DNA from 2 places in the Brevibacillus sp. AG162 genome. Region 1 is predicted to be linked to the other one. Evidence: riboswitches for the same ligand, from Rfam matches in the RefSeq annotation. Region 1 holds a riboswitch; the other holds the start of a gene.
What was found. Region 1 has a riboswitch for cobalamin ahead of cobO (cob(I)yrinic acid a,c-diamide adenosyltransferase). Riboswitches for the same ligand answer to the same signal wherever they lie in the genome.
Positions count from the first base shown of each region.

Region 2: it holds a riboswitch for cobalamin, as region 1 does, so the genes downstream of both, metE (5-methyltetrahydropteroyltriglutamate--homocysteine S-methyltransferase) here and cobO (cob(I)yrinic acid a,c-diamide adenosyltransferase) in region 1, are expected to answer to the same signal.

Region 1 covers NZ_VFNO01000002.1:870,789-875,870, reverse strand. Annotated here, with positions in the region: gene FB479_RS08975 (hypothetical protein) at 1-53, opposite strand, end outside; gene FB479_RS08970 (TerD family protein) at 334-2,421, shown strand; gene FB479_RS08965 (M15 family metallopeptidase) at 2,492-3,184, opposite strand; cobalamin riboswitch at 3,368-3,583, shown strand; gene FB479_RS30445 (hypothetical protein) at 3,541-3,720, shown strand; gene cobO (cob(I)yrinic acid a,c-diamide adenosyltransferase) at 3,748-4,296, shown strand; gene cobD (threonine-phosphate decarboxylase CobD) at 4,293-5,082, shown strand, end outside.
Region 2 covers NZ_VFNO01000001.1:993,696-998,777, reverse strand. Annotated here, with positions in the region: gene metE (5-methyltetrahydropteroyltriglutamate--homocysteine S-methyltransferase) at 1-1,452, opposite strand, end outside; cobalamin riboswitch at 1,598-1,796, opposite strand; gene nrdF (class 1b ribonucleoside-diphosphate reductase subunit beta) at 1,883-2,833, opposite strand; gene nrdE (class 1b ribonucleoside-diphosphate reductase subunit alpha) at 2,889-4,973, opposite strand; gene nrdI (class Ib ribonucleoside-diphosphate reductase assembly flavoprotein NrdI) at 4,960-5,082, opposite strand, start outside.

The DNA of each region.
Region 1 (5,082 bases):
TCCCCTTGAAAGAAAGGGGGTGCTGTATGACTTTCCATAACAGATTGATTCATGAATCGAGTTCTCCCTCCTGTAAAGTTTTGGTACTCTGCTATTCACTTTACAGGGATGGAGAATACGGAATAACGGGCAGCGGAATGAAATCGAATTAGGACCAGGGACGGATTTGTTCTCGTTCCTGAGGGAGAGCTTTACCATCAGGAAAAATTGAAGTAAACTGTATAAAAATGACAAAAAGGAATAAAAAATCAGGCTATTGTACACCTTCCTTCTGAGCTAAAGGTTTGGTTCACCATTAGGGGTACTGCTTTCCTGATTTTTTTCGTGATGCCAATGAAAAATCAAATCTACCTTCGCCGGAAAAATAAAATCATCGTACATCAGGGGCAGCATGAACTGCCTACCTCTTATTTAGCTGCGGCTTTGCGCAATATTGAGAGCTTAGGCTATACCTTTTCACTGGAATTGCTAGAAAGAATCCGGACGCTGTCGGAAGGAGAGTTTTTCGCGCTCTATTCGGATGTAATAGCTGTACTCAAGGTAAAGATCGGGTCATCCCGCCAGTACAAGCCGATGTATCCGAATTTTCCTAAGCAAGTCATGGAGGCTAGCGAGGGTGAGCTGTTTGTAAATGCGATCATTCATTATTTGACGTGGAACCTTCCTGTGCACGAAGTGAAAAAACGGTTGCCTCTGCTGAGAGAATCTCGCCTGAAGCTGATTCATTTGGGCACAGACGAAGAGCTGATTCAGATAGGAATGAACTTGCTGCGCTCCAATAGCTCGCTCTCTGCTACTGACAGGGAAGACTTGGAGGGCTTGATTCAGGCCTATGAAGGAATCGCAGAAGCTCTGCCAGCGGAGATTCCCCAAAAGGAAAACGTGGCGATTGCTGCGAGCCTGTTGCTGAAGTATGACAAGCTTCCTGCTGCTTTTTTTGCCCACTATTGCAAGACCGCGACAGATGTGTTGCGTCTGGCAGTGGCGCTGTCTGACGGGGATGTGAGCTTGGCAGAGCCTGCAAAATTTCGCAAGTTCAAACGCGGGGAGAGAAGGCTGCTCCTTAGCCTGCTGGAAGCCAGCTCGAATATCGTAGAAGACATGAATCGTTACAAAAACAGATGGATTCGTCTCGGGGAAATCTTGCATCCGTTTGAATATAAGGATCGCTATCCGAAAGCGGCAGAAGCATTCGATATTTTGCGCAACAATCACAAGGTCGAGACGTTCAATAGCCAAGTAGAGCAGGCGCTGGTCCGTGCGGATGTGAATACAGCGATCAAGCTGCTCGAACAGCGTCCAGGGGAATTTGCCCGACGTCTGGATCATTTATTGCGTTTGACGGAGCAGGGGAATCCAGTTCTTTCAGCCTTCGAGAAAATTGCGGGTGGTGTATCGACTCCAGTTCTTCTGCAAGTCATGAATCACTTCGACAAACGGGATAGCTACGGGGAATGGCGGACCTTTTTTCCGAAAGGGCAAGTGGCGAAAGTACAGGCAATCGAAAACCGAGTGCCAGGGCTTCCAGAGGACATCAGACAGAAGGCAGCGGATATTTGCCGGACATCGTTGTTGAACCGTTTTGCCCAATTGCCGGCGCTGGGCAACGTCTATATCGACCCGCGGCTGCAGGAGCATCTCGTTCCGTTTTCGATGCGATCTGCCAGCAAAGCACTGCGTACGATTGCACGCGGCTCCCGGCTAACGATCCCGGATGGAGGAACGATTCGCTTTTTCCTGTGGTGGAGAGAAGGGATTGTCAACGATGTCCCTACAGGCAGAGTCGATATCGATTTGTCTGCCGTGCTCTATAACGAAGACTGGAGATACATGGAGCATATATCCTATACCAATCTGCGTTCCGACAAGTATCAAGCGTGCCACAGCGGGGATATTGTGGAGGCGCCCAAAGGCGCGTGCGAATTCATCGACATCGACATGGAATCTGTCATCCGCTATGGCGGTCGATATGTCGTCATGAACCTGTATTCGTTTACGAGTCAGCCTTATTGCGATTTGCCTGAATGCTACGCAGGCTGGATGATTCGTTCGGCGCCACAGACAGGAGAAATTTTCGAGCCGCAGACGGTACAGGACAAGATTGATCTCGCCGCAAACACGCGGATTTGTATCCCGGTCATTCTGGATCTCGTGGAGAGAAAAGTGATTTGGACGGATATCGCCCTGAATTCCGATCCGCGTTTTGCCAACAATGTGGAGTCCAATGCCGGAGGGGTGGAGCTGATGGGAAGAGCGCTCACCTCGTTGGTGAAGCCTACCCTGCATGAGTTGTTCATGCTTCATGCACAGGCGAGAGGGACCCTGACTGATCAAGCTGAAGAGGCAGATACGGTATTTTCCTTGGAAGAGGGAATTACGCCGTTTGATACGGAGATCATCATGGCGGATTTTATGCAGTGATTGATTTATAAGGAATAAGCAAGACCGTCAGGCAGTATGCGCTGACGGTCTTTTTCTTGAATCTTATTTCTTACATCGACAAAACCCCGCCATAGATGGGCTCTTGCTGCGTTTTTTGTCCCCAGGTGCGCGTTCCGTATTCGAAATGCCACCATTCTTTCGGATAGTTGACGAATCCGGCATCGCTCATCAAATGATAGAGCAGTCGGCGATTGTCTCGAATCTCGATGTCTTTTTGTGTAGGCTGTACGAGTTCTTCATAATGGCGAGTCGAAGCCCTTTCACTGAAATCATCGAAGGCTGTCCCCATCTCCAGCCATCCATCAGGTCCTGCGATAGTCAGATCGACTGCGCCACCGGATAGGTGAGGGGACGGTTTGGAGAGGTCTGTTGTTGGATAAGCGACGAATTTGCTCAATTCTTCCGTGAGAGCGGGTCCTTCCTGCCAGCCTTGTAAAAGCAAGGCTTCACGAAAACGTTCATACAACGAGGCTTGTACTTCGAACGAGCGCCAGCCGTCCAACACGACGAGCTTGTAGCCAACAGGCAGTTGCGCGGCTGCCATGGCGAGCTTGCGTGCTGCCCCTTCTCGCAAAAAAGCTTCTGGCTGTGTTCCGGCATAGCCCTCGTGGTAGTAGGCTGGATAGACCGTGATTTGGGCAGAAAGGGAAGAGAGTGGGATCATCGGTTCGCCGCATTCCTTGATGGGGAGTGGGCTGGGCAGGACCATGTCTGTTATTTTTGGAATTGGCGGAAATAGCATGACTGCACACCACTTTCGAGTGTTTTGCCAATAGGGTAACGAAAAACGTCAAGTAAGTAAACGGTCATTATCTTAAATTTTCTGCCAATAGACACCTGCGACGAATCGGCAGCTTTTGCTTGAATCCTCGGTAGCTTTTGCTATTATTAAAGCAAGTGCTTGTCAACGAAACGAATGACATTTACATATGGAAGAGAAACAGGTCCTTGTTTTTGCGAAACCGATTCGCAGGAGCAAGGTTAAAAGGGAAGTTTGGTGAAAAGCCAACGCGGTCCCGCCACTGTAAGAGAGTAGCTGTTCTTCAAGGCATCATGCCATCCACTGCCCATCCGGGAGCGGGAAGGAGAAGAAGAGCGATGATCCTCGAGCCAGGAGACCTGCCTGTTTTTATGTTTACACTGATTTCCTTCGGGTCAAAGGAAGAGGTGAGGATTGTGGCTTTTCAGCTATCCGCGCTTTGTTTTTCCTTACGTTCTGGGGAAACAGAGCGCTTTTTTATTGGCTTCGGAAAGTATTTGGAGGAAACAGCGGAGTAAAATACATCACTTTTTGAGGTGGTCACGATGGAGAAAAACGATAAGAAGCGGGGCTTGACCCTCGTTTACACAGGAGACGGCAAAGGAAAAACGACGGCAGCCGTCGGGTTGGCTGTGCGGGCGACAGGGCGCGGGAAAAAGGTGCTGATGGTTCAATTCATCAAGTCGCCGGAGCGTACGTACGGAGAAAAGATTATTTTTGATAAATTGGGCATCGAAATTGTGCAAAAGGGTGTCGGCTTCACATGGACGAAGACACCGGAGGAGCATCGTCTGGCATTGAAAGAAGCTTGGGCGTTTGCGAGCGAAAAGCTCTCTTCCGGAGCGTACGATGTCGTCATTCTGGATGAGCTGAATAATGCATTGGCGATTGACCGCTTTCCGATTGACGATGTGCTGCCATTGACTGATGTGTTGAAAGCGATTCAAAACAGGCCAAGCCATATTCACCTCGTGATTACGGGACGGGCAGCAAAGCAGGAGATTTTGGACATCGCAGATTTGGTGACAGAGATGAAGCCAATCAAGCATTACTACGATGAAGGGATTCCAGCTGTGCTGGGGGTAGAGTTTTGACAAGCGCAGGTGTAATAGAGACGTACGGTCATGGTGGAGACTTGCTGACAGCAGCGCAACGCTTTGGTCGAGAGCCCGGGCAGTTTCTGGATTACAGTGCCAATATTAATCCGCTGGGAATGCCAGCAAGCGTCCGTGAGATGCTGCTGACTTCGCTCGCTGCTGTAGCGCATTACCCAGACCCTGGGCATCGTGTGTTTCGTCGTGTACTGGCGAAACGACTGCTAGTGCCGGAGGAATGGTTGTTGCCTGCCAATGGTGCAGCGGAGGCAATGGCACTGGCCATTCTCGGTCTTTCGCCGCAAACAGTTGGAGTGGTGTATCCTTGCTTTTCGGAATACGCGCAACTTTCCGAGCAGTATGGCGCTCGTGTCATTGGCTGCTTCGGGAAGGAAGCGAACGGGTACAAGCCCGATCCTGAAGAGCTGCACGCTCTTTTTACGCAGTCTGATCTCGTCTTTGTCGGGTCGCCAAACAATCCGACAGGAATCCTGTATCAACCGGATGAGCTGCGCCAAATGGCGGAATGGACGAAAGAGACCAATACGTGGCTCATTGTGGATGAGGCTTTTCTCGATTTTGTGGACGAAGAGCGGCAGTATACATTGGCGACGCAGCTGGAGCGCTCTCCCCGTGTGATTTTGATGCGTTCGATGACGAAAATGTACGCGATCCCGGGATTGCGCCTTGGTTATGCGATTGCGCACCCAGATGTCATTGCGAGGATGCGCAAGAAGCAAGTGAGCTGGAGCGTGAATGCACTGGCCCTTTTGGCTGGAGAGCTGT
Region 2 (5,082 bases), on a different contig from region 1:
GACGAGGACATCCAAACCGAGCTCTTCTTGTATCTCGATCCACTCCTTGATTTGCGCCTGAATGAAAGCATCGTATTGCTCCACTGTCCAGTTCCCTTTTTTAAACTGCTGTCGGGCTTGGCGAACCTCCGCCGTCTGCGGGAAGCTTCCGATTGTAGTAGTTGGCAGCAGTGGCAGCTTCCACATATCTTGTTGAATCTCTCGACGTTCGAGATAAGGGACGCTTCTTTCAGGTTTTGCAGCAGCTATTTGACGCAAAGCATTCTTCACTTCTCGACGATTCCTCGCTGGAGATAGTGCCAGCTTGAGCAAATCCGCTTCATTTTGGGAGATCTCTCTCGAAATGACATACTTACCATATTGGAATCCTTGGACTAAGAGCTGTACTTCCCCCAGTTTTTCGTCGGAAAACGCCAATGCTGGCATGACTTCCTCTGGCAAGTCGCTCTCTGCTTCAACCGTTACCGGTACATGCAACAAACTACTGGACGGCTGCAGCCACAGCTTTTCGAGTGGAACTATTTCGGAAATTTCTTTGACCAGCTCCCATTTCTCCTCAATGGACGCACGCCATATGTTTCGACCGTCGATGATTCCCGCCGCGAGAATCTTTTCTGCCGGAAACCCATGTCTTGTCAGATTCGCTAGATTGCGCTTGGCCCCGTGTACAAAATCAAGACCAATTCCTTTTATCGGTAATGAAACCAGCTCCTCATACCAATCCACCGCTTCAAAATAGGTTTGCAGCATGCACTGTAGATGCGGTAGTGCTTGATCGATTTGCGTATAAATCCGTTTGATGATGGCGCGATCATGCGACGAGACATCCCGTACAAATGCTGGCTCATCGATTTGCACCCATTCCACGCCATGCAGCTCCAACTCCCGGAGAACTTCTATGTAAAGCGGAACGAGTTGATCCACGACAGTCTCAAATTCGTTTTTCTCATATCCTTTGGACAATTTGACAAACGTATACGGGCCTACAATGACAGGCTTTCCGATGATACCGAGCTTTTCTTTGGCCTCCAAATATGCCTGGAGAGGCTTGTTCTCCGTTATGGATGGTTGTCGTTCACCGAACTCCGGGACGATATAATGGTAGTTCGTGTTAAACCATTTCGTCATTTCGCTGGCGACAGCTTCCTTCGAACCGCGAGCCATGGCGAAGTATGTAGCGAATGAAACCGGGCCTCCCTCGTATTCATAACGCTTGGGGACCATTCCAAACATCACAGCCATATCCAGCATGTGATCGTAGTACGTAAAGTCACCCACAGGGATCAGATCGACCCCTTTTTCCTGCTGACACAACAGGTTTTGGTGACGGATTTGCTCCATTTGCTGTACCAGGCTTGCCTCATCGATGGTGCCTGCCCAAAATGCTTCCAATACCTTTTTCCACTCGCGGTTCTTCCCGATCCGTGGATATCCCAAATTGCTGCTTTTCATGAGCTTCCTCTCCATTCTTTAATCGATCTTGACTCGAATCCGCCCAATAAAAAAGGCATCTCCAACGATCAAAAAGAACGTTAGAAATGCCAAATAAGCACTGAGATCACAGCATCCTAACACCTCCCTATCTCCCGTAGGTTAAGCAGTGTCGTCGAAACAGGCAGGTCTCCTGACTTTGGGATCATCATCTGCACATGCCTTCCCAATCCGTTTGGATCAGTGGCTATTCAATGTGCCGACTCCCCTCATACAGTGGCGGGACCGTGTCGGAATCTCACCGACTTCCCTTTTCATCCTTGGTCGATCCTGACGACCAAAGAACCTGTTCCCACTCCTATGAAATTGTCATGGTTCTGTGAAGTGCCCCAATAAATTAGCAGGGCAACATACTGTTCATACAGTAACACAGAATCCATTTTTTGTCATATTAAAATATAAAATCATCGTCCGTCAACGGTTCTACGTTCAGTGTGCGGACATAGCCATTTCCTTTTTTCGAGAAGAAGTCATGCTGCTTCGTCTGCGTCCGAATGCCATTCAGCACGATCGGGTTCACTTCTTCCTCTGGGAATAGCGGGTCCAGCCCCAGATTCATCAATGCCTTGTTCGCGTTGTAGCGCACGTAGGCATGAACCTCGTCAGCCAATCCGATTTCCGTATACAACGAAGTCGTATAGGCCTCTTCATTTTCTTGCAGCTCACGCAGAAGGGCATACAGCTCCTCTTTTGCTGCGGTCTGCTCGACCACACTCAGACCTTGATATACTTCTTGGGCGAGAACGCCGACATAGAGTCCGTGGATGCTCTCGTCACGAACAATCAGGTCGATAATTTCCCCGCTGCTTGTCATCTTGCCTTGACCCGCCAAATAGAGCGGATAGAAGAAGCCGCTGTAAAACAGATAGCTTTCCAGGAAGACGGACGCTACCATCGCCATGTACAAGTCTTTCGGTTTCTCAATTTCCTGATAGCGCTTAGAGATGAGGGCCGCTTTCTTTTGCAGATGCGGATTGTTTTCTACCCACGAAAAAATACCGTCAATCTCTTCTGTCGATGCCAGCGTTGTAAAAATACTGCTGTACGATTTGGCATGGATTTGCTCCATCATGCCCATGAAGGCGAGAACCGCTTTTCTTTGCAGTCCATCGACATGCTCCATGATCTTCGGCATCCCTACTCCACCCTGAACCGTATCCAGCAAGGTGAGACCGCCCAATACTTTTTTATACGTATCCCGTTCAGTCGCACTGAGCTCCATCCAGGACATCTTGTCATCTGACAGCGGAATCTCATCATCCGTCCAGAACTGCATGATGTTTTGATTCCAAAACGTCATCGTAAAATCGTCGTCCGGCCTGTTCCAATTGACTGCTTTCATATGGCGTTCCTCTTCTCTTTTTGCTTGATGCTTTTCCTTTAATGAATCTCGTTCCCTAAATTGCGCAGCTAATGCACTCTTCTACAGTCAAATGCTTCGTACGCGTATAGTAGAGTGATTTCAGACCTTTTTTCGCTGCGTAAATGTAATAGCGAGCCAGTTCTCTGGTGGAAATATTGCTGTTCACGTGCAGCACAGTCGAAATTCCTTGGTCGATGTGCTCTTGAATTTCGGCAATCAGATCAATCACTTTGAATTGATCAATGACATACGCCGATTTGTAGTAAAAATAGTTTTCCTGCGACAAGTACGGCATCGGGTAATACGTCGTAGAGTTGGCATACGTTCTCGTTTCGATATGCTCGACGATTGGCATCACGCTGGAAGTCGCATTCTGAATGTAGGAAATGCTCTGTGTCGGCGCAATCGCCAAACGGTACGCATGGTAAACGCCATGCTTTTGCACCTTTTGCTGTAGTTCCGCCCAATCCTCTGGCGTTGGAATGTGCATCCCTTCGAAGAGAAGCTTTGCTTTTTCCGTCCGCGGGCTGTAATCGTTCGTCAAATACTTGTTAAAATAAGTGCCTTTTGCATATTCCGATTGTTCAAAGCCCAAGAAGGTGGCGCCAGTTTTCTTGGCAATTTCCATGCTTTTCTCCAAGGAGTAGAAGTTCATCATCATGAAAAACGTACGAGCGAAATCCTTGGCTTCTTCACTCTCGTAAGCAATTCTGTTCTTTGCCAGATAACCGTTCAGGTTCATCGCACCGAGACCTACTGAGTGCAGCTCACGGTTTGCCTTTTGAACGCCTGGAGCGTTTTCTACACGCGTCATGTCACTCACGGCTGTAATGGCTTCGATGCCTTCGTGGACGGATTCACGGATCATTTTTCGTTCCATCACGTTGACGATATTGAGCGATGCCAGATTGCAGCTAATATCGCGACGGATGATATCCATTTCTCCGTAATTGGTGATCGTCGAAGTCTCCTGCAGCTGGAAGATTTCCGTGCACAGGTTAGACATTTTCACCGAACCAAGGTCTTTCAGCGCATGGTTGTTGTTCGCATTTGTTTTGTTCATGATGTACGGATAACCCGATTCCATTTGAATCATCGCGATTTTGGTCAGCATCTCGCGTGCGCTCATCACGGTCTTTTTCTTGATGCGATCGTTTGCCAAGAGCTCCTCGTACATGTCATCGAGGTCCATATCATCCAGATGCACGCCGTATTCTTTGTACACAGAGTACGGAGCAAACACAGTCAATGGCTTGTTTTCCTCAGCCAGCTTGTAGAATACGTTTGGTACGATCAAGCCGATGGACAACGTTTTGATGCGTGCTTTTTCATCCGCATTGATCTTTTTGCAATCGAGAAACTCGTTGATATCCCAGCCGAAGATGTTGTAGTACGCTGCACCTGAGCCTTTGCGTTGCCCCATTTGATCCGCGTAGGAAAACGCATCTTCCAGCAGCTTGAGAACGGGCATGACACCTTTTGCTGCGCCCTCGACGCCTTTGATCGGCTCTCCTCGTCCGCGAAGCTTGGACAGGTTCACGGCTACACCGCCGCCAATTTTGGATAGCTGCATACAAGTTCCCAAAATAAAGTTGATGGAGTTCAGTGAATCATCCATTTCGAGCAAGAAGCAGGAGACCATTTCTCCACGGCGGCTTTTTCCCGCGTTCAGGAAGGTTGGTGTCGCTGGCTGCAAGCGTTGATCCATCATCGATACTGTTAAACGCTTGGCGAGTTCAAAGTCACCTTGTCCAAGGGACAGTGCCACAACGGCCACTCGGTCTGGATACTGCTCCAAGTACATCGATTTATCGTTCGTTTTCAGGGCGTAATCTTTATAAAATTTGGAGATAGCCATGTACGAAGCAAATTGAAAATCAGCGTCATAGGCCAAACGGAAAACTTCATCGACCTGCTCAACCGTGTATGTTTCATAGACGTTTTCATAGAAGTCATTCTCGATCAAATAGTCCATGCGTTCTTTGACACTGCCAAAAGTCATCGTATTGGACTGCACTTCTTCCATGAAGACCGCAACCGCTTCCCGATCCTTTTCCAGTTGGTAAAATCCGTCGTTGCCACGCTGCATCAGTTCGTTGTTCAATTCAATATGCCGCAATTGTTGCCACCCCACTCGTAAATTGTTCCACGTCCCGGCCGGTACCGGACAGTTCAAATTTAGAAATTACCGGAACGCCATATTGGCTCGCGATCGTATCCGCGCTTTT